One region of the Streptomyces sp. CRN 30 genome, then DNA from elsewhere that is predicted to be linked to it. Evidence: riboswitches for the same ligand, from Rfam matches in the RefSeq annotation. Region 1 holds a riboswitch; the other holds the start of a gene.
The links. A riboswitch is a leader RNA that binds a small molecule or an ion and turns the genes downstream of it on or off. The one in region 1 is predicted to bind cobalamin.
Positions count from the first base shown of each region.

Region 2: another riboswitch for cobalamin. It lies ahead of UW392_RS40660 (ribonucleoside-diphosphate reductase subunit alpha); the one in region 1 lies ahead of UW392_RS25430 (ABC transporter substrate-binding protein).

Region 1 is NZ_JAVRHI010000238.1:496-7,331, reverse strand. Features, by position in the region: gene UW392_RS25450 (TIR domain-containing protein) at 1-1,595, shown strand, start outside; gene UW392_RS25445 (hypothetical protein) at 1,658-2,308, shown strand; gene UW392_RS25440 (CoA-binding protein) at 2,351-2,758, opposite strand; gene UW392_RS25435 (restriction endonuclease) at 3,053-3,700, shown strand; cobalamin riboswitch at 3,708-3,894, shown strand; gene UW392_RS25430 (ABC transporter substrate-binding protein) at 3,964-5,025, shown strand; gene UW392_RS25425 (FecCD family ABC transporter permease) at 5,103-6,146, shown strand; gene UW392_RS25420 (ABC transporter ATP-binding protein) at 6,143-6,836, shown strand, end outside.
Region 2 is NZ_JAVRHI010000377.1:33,797-40,632, forward strand. Features, by position in the region: gene UW392_RS40635 (extracellular solute-binding protein) at 1-728, opposite strand, end outside; gene UW392_RS40640 (GntR family transcriptional regulator) at 1,134-1,898, shown strand; gene UW392_RS40645 (carbon starvation CstA family protein) at 1,999-4,200, shown strand; gene UW392_RS40650 (YbdD/YjiX family protein) at 4,172-4,372, shown strand; gene UW392_RS40655 (GNAT family N-acetyltransferase) at 4,456-4,962, shown strand; cobalamin riboswitch at 5,021-5,174, shown strand; gene UW392_RS40660 (ribonucleoside-diphosphate reductase subunit alpha) at 5,307-6,836, shown strand, end outside.

The DNA.
Region 1 (6,836 bases):
TGAGCGAGCCAGGGGCTCCTCGGCTGACCGCCGAGGTACCGGGCGACACGTTCGCGGTGTCCCCCGACGGCCGCCTGCTGGCAGTCGGCGACGAGAACGCCGTGTCGGTCAGGGACCTGTCGCGGGCCGACGGACCTCCTCGACTGGCGCGGATTCCCCGGCCCGTGGGTTCCCTGGCGTTCAGCGCCGAAGGCAATCTGCTGGCCGGGGCCGGCGAGTACGGCACGGTCCTGCTGTGGGACATCGCGCAACCGGCCTCTCCACAGGGACGGCCCTCGCTGAACGGCCGTACATCGGAGTCGGGCGCGACGGTGGACGCACTGGCGTTCTCCCACGACGGGGTGACCCTGGCCGCGGGAGGGAGTGACGGCGCCCTTCGGCTGTGGGACCTGGACGACCCGTTCTACGCCGTGCAGGGCACCCGGATGACCGGGCATTCGGCGTCGGTGGACGAGGTCGCCTTCAGCCGTGACGACCGTACGCTGGCCTCGCTGAGCACGGACGGTGCGTCGCGCACCGTCGACGATTCCGACGTGCGGAACGGCAGCGTGCGTCTGTGGAACGTCGACGGAGCCGTACGCTCCACGGCCCGCACGGGTCTTCCGGTGACGCACTCGGCCGTCCCGTCCTTCAGTCCCGACGGCCGCACCATGGCCGCGGGATACCCGGTGAGGCTCTGGGACATCAGCCACCGGACACGGCCGCGGGCCGTCAGCACACTCGCGACCTTCAACCAGGGCGGCTCGGCCGCGTCCTTCAGCCCGGACGGCCGTACCCTGGCCGCCGGGAGCCCCGTGGCCACTTGGGACGTGACCGATCGGACGCGCCCGCGCTATCTGACACCACAGGTGGGTCTGAGGTACGGCACCGACACCATGACGTACGCGCCCACCGACTCCCTCCTTGCCGTGGGCGGCCGGCAGGGCGCGCTCGAACTCTGGGACGTCGGTCGCCGGACACATCCGGTCAGGGCCGCGACGCTGGACAGGACGGTGTCGCTGTCCCAGGGGGTCGCCTTCCGGAGCGACGGGAGGGTGCTGGCCACGGTGAACGAAACCGGTGCCGCGCAGCTCTGGAGCATCGGTCCGAAGGGGAGGCGTGAAGCTGCGGGAACGGCCGAGCCCGCGCGAGGGCACGTCGCGGCCCTGGCATTCAGCTCGGACGGCCGAACACTGATCACGGGCGACTCCGCCGGCGCGGTGATCACCTGGGACGTGCGGAACGTGACACGCCCCGAACGGCTCGCCTCGGCCGGACGGCACACGGGCCGTGTCGACGGGCTGGCAGCCGTGCCGGACGGCGGCGTGGCGGCGAGCGCCGGTACCGACGGCCGCGTACGCGTCTGGTCCCTGGCGGATCCCGCGCACCCCTACGAACTGGCTTCTCTCGACGCGGGTGGGGAGTACGACGTCGCCGGACTGGCGTTCAGCCCGGACGGACACACCCTGGCGGCTGCGACGGCACAGGAGGTCCAGCTGTGGGACGTCGGAATCATGGACATCCTGCAGCGGCTGTGTGCCGAATCACCCGCGGTGACACCGGCTCAGTGGCGGGAGTACCTGCCGGGGGAACCCTACGAGCCCCCGTGCGCCTGAACCGGGTGAGCAAGGGAGGGACGATGGACGCGCGAAGGACGTCGAGCGGGTGCGGTGCTGCCTTGCTGGGGCTGACCCTCCTCCTGTCGGCCTGCGGTACGCCCGATGTGGGCCCCCGGATCACGCGTACGCCGACCTCCGCCCCCGGCACCGGCGGTCCGCCGACCGCGACCGGCCCCACCTCCGCCACGCCCGGTGCCGTCGACCTGGGACCGGCCCCCGAGGATCTGCGCGAGGTGAACTGGCGGGACGTCCGGGTCCCCGGCACCTTCTGTGACATTCCCGGCCTGATCACTTTCCACGACGGCCGGGCGACGGCGACCTCCCGCACCTGGGGCCGGGTCGACCTCTCCCGCGAACCGGAACCGACCTACGGGGACATCGGCGGGGACCGCCGTCCCGAGGCCGCCCTCGGCGTGGAGTGCAACAACGGCGGAGGTACCGCCGCGGGGCAACTGGCGTTCGGCTCGGTGATCTACGCCAGTGACAAGGGCAGGCTCACAGTCCTGCGATCGATCACGCCGCAACAGCAACCGCCCGGGCAGCCCCCGACACTCCTCGCCGAGCTGCGGATGGAACGCGGCCGGATAGAAGTCGAGGAACGGTGGTACCGGCCCCGGGACGCCACATGTTGCCCCACAGGCACCGCGGTCACGGTGTGGGTCCTCGACGACGGTCGTCTGACCCCCCGGCCACCCCGCATCACCTCCTGATGAGACGCGCCGACGCCGGACCCATGACCGGCCGGGGCACCCTCAGCCCAGCCGAGGGATCTCGATCGCCGGGCAGCGGTCCATCACCATCTCCAGGCCGGCCGCGCGCGTGCGGTCGTACGCCTGCTCGTCGACGACACCGAGCTGGAACCACACCGCCTTCGCGCCCTTGGCCACGGCCTCGTCGGCGACCGGGCCGGCCAGGTCGCTGTTGACGAAGACGTCCACGACGTCGACGTCGAAGGGGATGGCCTCGAGGGACGGGTACCCCTGTTCCCCGTGGACCGTCTCGGCCTTGGGGTGCACGGGGACGACGCGCTTGCCGTAGCGCTGCAGGACGGCCGCGACCCCGTACGCGGCGCGCTGCCGGTTGGCGGAGAGGCCGACGACGGCCCAGGTGTCACCGCTCTCGGTGAGGATCTTGCGGACGGTCTCTGCGTCGCCGTACATGCTGCGCCTCCGTCGGGTCCGGCCGTCGATCGGCCACTTGGTCCGTCAGAACGCGCGGCCGGCGCGGGCGATTCCCGCCGGCGGGGGCCGTTTCGGCCGCCCATCGGGCACTGGCCGGTTCGTGGCCCTACCGGTGGGCGTCGGCACGGGCGAGACTGCTCCCCTGGTACGCGGGGGAGGGCAGGAGCGGTGGCGCGAAGACGACGTCCGTCCGCTGCGCGCGGGCGCCGCGCCCGGCGGCGCCGGCTCACGACGGCCGCGGGCGCCGCGACCGGTGGCGTCGTCCTGACGGCCGTGTCCTGGCAGACGGTCTGGCCGTACCTCGTCGGCGGGCTGGTCCTCGGGGGAGCCGCCCTCGGCGGGTGGTGGCTGTGGCGTACGGACCGGCTGGTCAGGGGGCGTGACCGGCGGTGGCGCGAGGAGGACGCCGTCCGGGCCGGCCGCCGGACCCTCGCCGAGGTGGACAGGATGTCGGGCGGGGAGTTCGAGGACTTCGTCGCGGGCCTGTGCCGGCGGGACGGGTGCACCGAGGTGCGGCGGGTGGGCGGCTCGCACGACGACGGGGCGGATGTGCGGGGGCGGCTGCCGGACGGCCGGAGCATGGTGGTCCAGTGCAAGCGCCACGCACCGGGGAACGCGATCCCGAGCCGTGAGGTCCGCGACCTCATCGGGGCCCGGGTCCACTTCGGAGCCGATGTCGCGGTCTTCGTCACGACCGCGTACTTCACCGGGCCCGCCGAGCGGACCGCGGTGCGAAACGGCGTCGTAGCGATCCACCGCGACTTCCTCGGACTGTGGCACAACGGTGCCTCGCTCCTGTCGTTCGGCGAGGTCAACGGGGCGGGGCAGGGGGACCGCGCGCATCGTGCGCGGTGGCGGGCGACCTATGGCGGCCGGAAGCGGCCGCGGGGCGGTAATCGGGGCACCCGGCGGCCGTCGTGACCCACCGTGATAGCTTTCCCGAGCCAGTCGAACCCACGTGCGTGGGTCAGGGAATCCGGTGCGAATCCGGAACTGACGCGCAGCGGTGAGGGGGACGGGCGGGGCATCGGCCACTGGACCCGAACCGGGTCCGGGAAGGCGCCGCGTCCGGACGATCCCGAGTCCGAAGACCTGCTGGCGGCCTCCGCGGTCGTACGACGGCGGGGGAGCACCGTACGACCGGGCTCCGCGTTCGAGCCCTCGACGATCAAGGATCTGCTCCCGTGCCGTTCGCACGTCCCGTACGCCCAGTACGTCCTGTACGCCCGCTACGCCCTGTACGTTCCGCCGTCCTGCTCGCCCTCGGGGCGCTCGTCCTGAGCGCCTGCGGGTCGGGAGGGGCCGCCGACCGGGCCGGCACCGCCGCCGCGGTCTCCCTCACCAACTGCGGGCACACCGTCCGCGTCGACGCGACCCCCGAGCGGGCCGTCTCCCTCAACCAGGGCACCACTGAGATCATGCTCTCCCTCGGGCTCGCCGACCGCATGGTGGGCACGGCGACCTGGACCGACCCGGTGCTGGAGGGGCTGGAGGCCGAGAACGCGAAGGTGGCGCGGCTCGCCGACAACTCCCCCTCGTTCGAACGCGTCCTCGACGAGGACCCCGACTTCGTCGCCGCCTCCTTCGTCTCCACGCTCGGCAAGGGCGGGGTGGCCACCCGCGAGCAGTTCGAGAAGCTCGGAGTGCCCACCTACGTCGCCCCGTCCGACTGCTCCGGCAAGGAGAACCACGGGAACGGCGACGGCGAGCGGGAGGCGGCGCTCAGCATGGACGCCGTGTACGGCGAGGTGCGCGACCTCGCGAAGGTGTTCGGGGAGGAGCAGCGTGGCGAGGAGCTCGTCGCCTCCCTCGAGGAGCGCATGGAGCGGGCCACGCAGGGGGTCGACGCCTCCGACGTCACCCTCATGTACTGGTTCGCGAACTCCGAGTCGCCCTACATGGCGGGCTGCTGCGGTGCGCCCGGCATCATGACCCGCGCCCTCGGCGCCGAGAACCTCTTCGACGACACCCACGAGGAATGGCCCCAGATCAACTGGGAGACCGTCGCCGACCGCGACCCCGACGTGCTCGTCATCGGCGACCTCACCCGGAAGTCGCAGACCGCCGAGACCGCCGAGAAGAAGATCGAGTTCCTTGAGTCCAACGCGGTCACGAAGAACATGACGGCTGTGAAGAAGAAGCGGTACGTGCTGCTCAGCGGGCAGGCCCTGAACCCGACCATCCGTACCGTCGAGGGCGTGGAGCGGATCGCCACCGCGCTGCGCGGGTACGGGCTGGCCGGGTGACCGTGCCCACCACCGTCGGCAGCGCGTCCGGCCCGTCCAGCCGGTGCGGCCCGTCCGATGCGCCCGCCCCGCCGGAGGTGACCGAGGCTCCTCCGGCGCGCGGCGCCCGCGCCCTGCGCCGTGTCCTGCTCGTGCTGGCCGGCGTCGCCCTGCTGTGCGGTTCGGTGGCCGTCGCGATCACCATCGGGCCGGCCGACATCCGCGTGGGTGACGTGTGGTCCGTCGTCGCGGACCGTCTCGGATGGGGCACCGCGGACGTGAGTCCCATCCGCAACGGCATCGTGTGGGAGCTGCGGTTGCCGCGCACCCTGCTGGCCGCCGTCTGCGGGGCCGGGCTCACCGTCTGCGGGGCGGTGATGCAGTCGCTGCTGCGCAATCCGCTCGCCGACCCGTTCGTGCTGGGCGTCTCCTCCGGCGCGTCCACGGGCGCCGTCGTCGTGGTCGTGCTGGGCATCGGCGGCGGGGCCCTCTCGCTGTCGGCGGGCGCCTTCCTCGGCGCGCTGCTGTCGTTCTCGCTCGTCCTGCTGCTCAGCCACACCCTCGGCGGCAGCACCGACCGCGTGGTGCTGTCGGGTGTGGCCGCGATGCAGCTGTTCTCCGCGCTGACCTCCTTCGTCGTCATGACCTCGGGCGACGCCGAGACCACGCGCGGGGTGCTGTTCTGGCTGCTCGGCTCGCTCGGCGGGGCGGGCTGGACGGACGTGTGGATCTGCCTGGCCGTGCTCGCGGTCGCGCTGGTGGTCTGCCTCGGTCACGCCCGTACGCTCGACGCCTTCGCCTTCGGGCAGGAGGCGGCCGCCGCGCTGGGCGTGTCCGTCGCCCGCACCCGGCTGGTCCTGCTGTGCGTGACGGCTCTGCTGACGGCCGTGCTGGTGGCCTCCGCCGGTGCCATCGGCTTCGTCGGCCTGGTGCTGCCGCACGCCGCCCGCGCGCTGGTCGGCCCGGGCCACGCCCGGCTGCTGCCGGTCTCCGCACTGGCCGGGGCGGTGTTCCTGGTGTGGGTGGACACACTGGCCCGGACGGTGCTCGATCCGCAGGAGGTGCCGGTGGGGGTGGTGACCTCGCTGATCGGGGTGCCGGCGTTCGTGCTGGTGCTGTACCGGACGAGGAGGGTGGGATGACCTCGGACGCACGGACGGCCCCGGGGGTGGCCGCGCCCACGGGCGCCGGCGGTCCGGCCGGCGGGCTGCACGCCGAGCGCGTCTCCCGCTCCGCCGACGGCCGCCTCGTCCTGGACGGCGTCAGTCTGGCCCCGGCACCCGGCTCCACCGTCGGCCTCCTCGGCCCCAACGGCTCCGGCAAGTCCACGTTCCTGCGGATCCTCGCCGGTGTGCTCGCCCCCGCCTCCGGTGTCGTGACGCTCGACGGCGACCCGATCACGGGGCTGAGCCGCCGCGACATCGCCCGCCGGGTGGCCGTCGTCGAGCAGCAGTCCGACACCCAGGTGGAGCTGACCGTCCGGGACGTCGTACGGCTCGGCCGCATCCCGCACCGCCGGGCCTGGACCCCCGCCTCCGCCCGGGACGAGGAGGCCGTCCGGGAGGCGCTGGAGCGCACCGGCCTCACCGGCCGCGCCGGCCAGTCCTGGCACACCCTGTCCGGTGGTGAACGGCAGCGCGTGCAGATCGCCCGCGCCCTCGCCCAGGAGCCCCGCGAACTCCTCCTGGACGAGCCCACCAACCACCTCGACATCCAGCACCAGCTCGACCTGCTCCACCTCGTCACCGGCCTCCCCGTCACCACCGTGATCGCCCTGCACGACCTCAACCTCGCGGCCTCGTACTGCGACGCACTGGTCGTGCTGCGCGAGG
Region 2 (6,836 bases), on a different contig from region 1:
GAGTCGAGGACCTTCTTGTACTCCTCGAGGCCTGCGAGGGACTCGGGCGAGGAGAGGTCGGCCTTCCACTGGCCGCCCTCCTCCTTCGCGATGGCGCCGCCGGCGTCGTAGACGAAGGACATGGCCGCGTACCAGTCGCGGCTGGGCTGGTACCAGGCGCTGAACTGGTCGCCCTGCTTCTTCTGGATCTTGTCGAGGGCGGCGGTGAGCTCCTCGTACGTCGTGGGCGCCTCCTTCACCCCGGCCGCCTCCGCCACGTCGGTGCGCCAGTTGGCGACGCGGCCGCCCGCGTAGTACGGGACGCCGTACGTCTTGCCCTCGTAGGTCACCGAGTCCTTGAGGCCGTCGAGCCAGGCGTCGGAGTTGTCGAACTTCGCGGGGTCCAGGGGGGCGAAGGCACCCTTGACCATGTAGCCGAGCATCTCGGAGTTGCCCATCTCGACCACGTCGGGGGTCTTGTCGGTGGCGAGGACGGCGTCGAGCTTGGTGTTCTTGTCGGGCCAGCCGTAGTACTCGTGCTTGACGGTGAGGCCGGGGTGTTCCTTCTTCACCGCGTCGTCGGCGGCCTTCACCAGCTCGGGCCAGTTGTTCTGGGCGTCGACCGTGAGCCAGACCGTCAGCTCGTCGGCGTCCGCGCCCCCGGAACCACCGGACCCCTCGCCCCCGCACGCCGCGAGGGAGACCATCATGCCCGCGATACCGATCGCGGCTGCCAGCTTGCGCTTCACGCCACCCTCCTCAGGGATGCAACGAACCCCCCTGCCCACCGCGGTGACCGAACGTCTGGCGCTGCCCGTGGGGCCGGGACCTGGACCAATGGTGTAGACCAGTACGGGGAGCTTGGCCCAGACCAAAAGTCGTGTCAAGGGTGTTCGAGGGCGGCCGACCGTCCGTTACGGGACCTATATATGCAGGGACCTTTATGTAAGGAGCCGGCGGAAACAGCAGGTCCGGAGGCGGGCGTTCAGGTGGACCACTCCCGCGCGGTGGACTAGACCAACAAGGGGCGCGAAGGTATACAGAGGGGATCACGGAGGAGGCGAGGGGACCCTCGCACATGAAGCCGTGCCACGATGTGAGCCGAGCCGACCGTCCGTCGTTCGCGTCGGCACACGGAGCCGGGAAGGCGGAGCATGAGCACCGACGTCAGCAGCGCGGAGAACGAGAGCGGGGTACCTGTCCGCACCGCGCGCGTGCCGAAGTACTACCGCCTGAAGAAGCACCTGCTCGACATCACGGAGACGCTCCCCCCGGGCACCCCGGTGCCGCCGGAGCGCACCCTCGCCGCCGAGTTCGACACCTCGCGCACGACCGTCCGGCAGGCCCTGCAGGAGCTGGTCGTCGAGGGCCGCCTCGAGCGCATCCAGGGCAAGGGCACGTTCGTGGCCAAGCCCAAGGTCTCCCAGGCCCTGCAGCTCACCTCGTACACCGAGGACATGCGCGCCCAGGGCCTCGAACCCACCTCGCAGCTGCTCGACATCGGGTACGTCACCGCCGACGACACCCTCGCCGGGCTGCTCGACATCGCCGCCGGCAGCCGGGTGCTGCGCATCGAGCGGCTGCGCATGGCGAACGGCGAGCCGATGGCCATAGAGACCACCCACCTCTCCGCCAAGCGCTTCCCGGCGCTGCGCAGGTCACTGGTGAAGTACACGTCCCTCTACACCGCGCTGGCCGAGGTGTACGACGTCCATCTCGCCGAGGCCGAGGAGACCATCGAGACCTCGCTGGCCACCCCGCGCGAGGCCGGCCTGCTCGGCACCGACGTGGGCCTGCCCATGCTGATGCTCTCCCGCCACTCCCTGGACAAGGAGGGCAAACCGGTGGAGTGGGTGCGATCGGTCTACCGCGGGGACCGGTACAAGTTCGTGGCCAGGCTGAAGCGGCCGGTGGAGTAGGGGGCGGACGAACCGTACGGCCGGGCGCCCGGCGCACGCCGACTCGTGTTCGCGGTGTAGCGCGCCTCCGCGTCCCGCACTACGGTCCTCCCGTCATCGCATGGACGGAAGGGACCACCCGTTGCGCACCGCGAACGCTCAGAACAGTCCCCGCACGAGCCGCGCCAACCCGCGGAGCGTCATCGTCTGGACCATTGTCGCCCTGATCGGCGCGACCGGCTGGGCCGTGCTCGCCCTCGCCCGCGGCGAGGAGGTGTCCGCCGCCTGGATGGTCGCGGCGGCGCTCGGCTCGTACGCCATCGGCTACCGCTTCTACGCGAAGTCCATCCAGTACAAGGTGCTCAAGGCCGACCGGAACCGGGCCACCCCGGCCGAGCGGCTGGACAACGGCATCGACTTCCACCCCACCGACCGCCGGGTGCTGCTCGGCCACCACTTCGCGGCGATCGCGGGCGCGGGCCCCCTCGTCGGACCGGTGCTCGCCGCGCAGATGGGATATCTGCCCGGCACCATCTGGATCGTCGCCGGCGTCATCTTCGCGGGCGCCGTGCAGGACATGGTGGTGCTGTTCTTCTCCACCCGCCGCGACGGCCGCTCGCTCGGGCAGATGGCCCGCGAGGAGATCGGCCCGGTGGGCGGCGCGGCCGCGCTGATCGCCGCCTTCGCCATCATGATCATCCTGCTCGGCGTGCTGGCGCTGGTCGTCGTCAACGCGCTCGCGGAGTCGCCCTGGGGCACCTTCTCCATCGCGATGACCGTCCCGATCGCCCTCTTCATGGGCTTCTACCTGCGGGTGCTCAGGCCGGGCCGGGTCACCGAGGTCTCGCTCATCGGTGTCGCCCTGCTGCTGTTCGCGCTGGTCTCGGGCAGATGGGTCGCCCAGTCCTCCTGGGCCGACGCCTTCACCCTCGCCCCCTCCACGCTGGTGATCTGGCTGGTGGCGTACGGGTTCATCGCCTCCATCCTGCCGGTGTGGATGCTGCTCGCGCCCCGGGACTACCTGTCCACCTTCATGAAGATCGGCACGATCGCCATGCTCGCGCTCGGCGTGGTGTTCACCCTGCCGACGCTGAAGATGCCCGCGGTCACCGACTTCGCCACCCGGGGGGACGGCCCGGTGTTCGCGGGCTCGCTCTTCCCGTTCGTCTTCATCACCATCGCGTGCGGCGCGCTCTCCGGGTTCCACGCGCTGATCTCCAGCGGTACGACACCGAAGATGATCCAGAAGGAGACCCAGGTCAGGCTGATCGGTTACGGCTCCATGCTGATGGAGTCGGCCGTGGCCGTGATGGCGCTGATAGCGGCCTCGGTGATCGACCCGGGCCTGTACTTCGCGATGAACGCGCCCGCCGGCGTCATCGGCGACACCGTGCAGAACGCCTCGCAGGTGGTGACGGGCTGGGGTTACTCCATCTCGCCGGAGGCCCTCGCCGAGGCGGCGCGGCAGGTCGAGGAGGCGTCCCTGCTCTCCCGCACCGGTGGCGCGCCCACCCTCGCGGTCGGCGTCTCGGAGATCTTCGCCCAGGTCACGGGCGACGGGATGCGCTCCTTCTGGTACCACTTCGCGATCATGTTCGAGGCACTGTTCATCCTCACCGCGCTCGACGCGGGCACCCGCGTGGGCCGCTTCATGCTCCAGGACACCCTCGGCAACGTCTACAAGCCGTTCCGCAACATCAGCTGGAAGCCGGGGCTCATCATCACCAGCGGCATCGTCTGCGCGCTCTGGGGCTACTTCCTGTGGGTGGGCGTCCATGAGCCGCTCGGCGGGATCAACCAGCTCTTCCCGGTCTTCGGCATCTCCAACCAGCTCCTCGCGGCGGTCGCGCTGACCGTGTGCACCACACTGCTGGTGAAGTCCGGGCGCCTGAAGTGGGCCTGGATCACGGGTGTTCCGCTCGCCTGGGACGCGACGGTGACGCTCACCGCCAGCTGGCAGAAGGTGTTCTCCAGCGACCCGCGCGTGGGCTTCTTCAAACAGCGGCAGGTCTATCAGGACGCCATCGACCGGGGCGAGGTGATCGCACCCGCGAAGACCATGGACGACATGCAGACCGTCGTCACCAACTCCACGGTGGACGGCGTCCTGACGGCCGTCCTGGCGCTGCTGATCGTCGTCGTGATGGCCGACGCGACCCGCGTGTGCGTACGCCATGTGCGCCGGCCGGCCCTGTCCACGCTGAGCGAGGCCCCGTACGTGAAGTCGGAACTGGACGCCCCGGCGGGGCTGCTCGCCACCCGCGAGGAGAAGGAACGGATGGAGGCGGAGCGGAATGCGGTCGGTGCTGGTCAGGGCGGCTGAGGGAGTGCGCTGGTACGTGCGGGAGCTGACCGGCGAGTCGGCGTACGACCGCTACGTGGCCCATGTGCGCACCCACGATCCGGACGCGACCGTGCCGTCCCGCCGGGAGTTCGAACGCGCGCGGACCGACCGGCAGGACACGGACCCGCGCCAGGGGTTCCGCTGCTGCTGACGGGCGGTTGCTGACGGGCGGTTGCTGACGAGCGGCCCCGGAAACCGCGGGCCGATGTCGTACCCCTGCGGCACACTGCGGCCATGGACATCACCATCAGGCCGGCCGTGCCGGAGGAGTACGGCACCCTCGGCGGGATCACCGCGTGGGCGTACCTCCGGGACGGGCTCCTCGACTTCGGCAAGGACGACGCCTACCTCGGTGTACTGCGCGACGTGGCGGGGCGGGCCGCCGCGGCCGAGGTGTCCGTCGCCGTCGGGGACGGCCGGGTGCTCGGCGGGGTGACCTTCGTGCCGACCGGCGGCCCCCTGGCCGACATCGCCCGGTCCGGCGAGGCCGAGATACGCATGCTCGCGGTGGCCGCCGAGGCACGCGGCCGGGGCGCCGGCGAGGCGCTCGTCCGCCGGTGCGTCGACCGCGCGCGGGCCACGCCCGGCTGCGTCCGCGTGGTGCTGTCCACCCAGCGGACCATGCGCGCCGCCCACCGCCTCTACGAGCGCATCGGCTTCACCCGCACCCCGGAGCGCGACTGGAACCCGCTCCCGGACGTCGACGACATCATGCTGATCACCTATCAGCTCACCCTCTGACACTCTCCGCAAAACTCCTCGCGACGGCCCGCGACACAACATATGGGGCCGCTTGCTCAGCCGGGCACCACATGTATGCTCGTGCTCGCTGTCGACGCAGGGGAATCCGGTGCGAATCCGGAACTGTCCCGCAACGGTGTACTTGTGCGTGTTCGTCCCACCGAGCGCGCGCTCGTCCAGTCCGAGTACCTGCCGACGGCGCGCCCGGCCGTCCGGCCCGGGCGCGATGACGTCCGGGCCTCGCGGATTGGGCCGGTGGACGCGCCGCGCACTGCCTCCCCGCACGTGCCCGTGTGCCTCCGCTCGCTCCGCCAGGCCCCCAGCCGAGCGAGAGAGAGCCCCACGTGACCGTCGCGCCACCCGACCCGGCCTCCGTCACCGCACCGGAAGCCGACGCTCCCGGTACCGCGCTGCTGCGCACCCTGACCGAGCTCACCGCCGACCTCCCGGACACCGACCCCGGCCGGGTCGCCGCCGCCGCGCTGCGCGGCCGGTCCGCGCACGCGGACGAGGCGGAGCTGCGGGAGCTGGCCACGGAGGCGGCGGCGGGGCTCATCTCCGAGGACCCCGCGTACTCACGGCTGGCCGCCCGCCTGCTGACGATCGGCATCGCCGCCGAGGCCGCCTCCCAGGGTGTGCGCTCCTTCTCCCGGTCGGTCGCCACCGGTCATCGCGAGGGCCTGGTCGCGGACCGCACCGCCGCGTTCGTGAGCCGGCACGCGGCCCGTCTCGACGCGCTGGTCGACACCGCCGTCGCCGAGGGCGCCGACCGGCGCTTCGGCTACTTCGGCCTGCGCACGCTGCACAGCCGCTACCTGCTCCGCCACCCGCTCACCCGGCAGGTGATCGAGACCCCGCAGCACTTCCTGCTGCGCGTCGCCGCCGGTCTCGCCGAGGACGAGACCGTCGAGGCCGTCGACGACGTGGCCGCCCTGTACGGCCTGATGAGCCGCCTGGAGTACCTCCCCTCCTCCCCCACCCTCTTCAACTCGGGCACCCGGCACCCCCAGATGTCGTCCTGCTACCTCCTCGACTCCCCCAAGGACGAGCTGGACTCCCTCTACGAGCGCTACCTCCAGGTGGCGCGCCTCTCGAAGCACGCGGGCGGCATCGGGCTCGCGTACTCCCGCGTGCGCTCCCGGGGCGCGCTGATCCGGGGCACGAACGGGCACTCCAACGGCATCGTCCCGTTCCTGAAGACGCTGGACGCCTCGGTCGCCGCGGTGAACCAGGGCGGGCGGCGCAAGGGCGCGGCCGCGGTGTACCTGGAGACCTGGCACGCCGACATCGAGGAGTTCCTGGAGCTGCGGGACAACACCGGTGAGGACGCGCGGCGCACCCACAACCTGAACCTCGCGCACTGGATCCCGGACGAGTTCATGCGCCGGGTGGACGCCGACGCGCCCTGGTCGCTGTTCTCCCCGTCCGACGTGCCCGAGCTGGTGGACCTGTGGGGCGCGGAGTTCGACGCGGCCTACCGGGCGGCGGAGGCGAAGGGTCTGGCACGGAGGACCCTTCCCGCCCGTGAGCTGTACGGCCGCATGATGCGCACCCTCGCCCAGACCGGCAACGGCTGGATGACCTTCAAGGACACCGCGAACCGCACCGCCAACCAGACGGCCGAGCCGGGCCACGTCGTCCACTCCTCGAACCTGTGCACCGAGATCCTGGAGGTGACGGACGACGGGGAGACCGCGGTCTGCAACCTCGGGTCGGTCAACCTCGGCGCCTTCGTCGACCCGGAGGCGGGTGGGGCGGGCGAGCTGGACTGGGAGCGGCTGGACGCCACGGTCCGCACGGCCGTGACCTTCCTCGACCGTGTCGTGGACGTCAACTACTACCCCACCGAACAGGCGGCCCGTTCGAACGCCCGC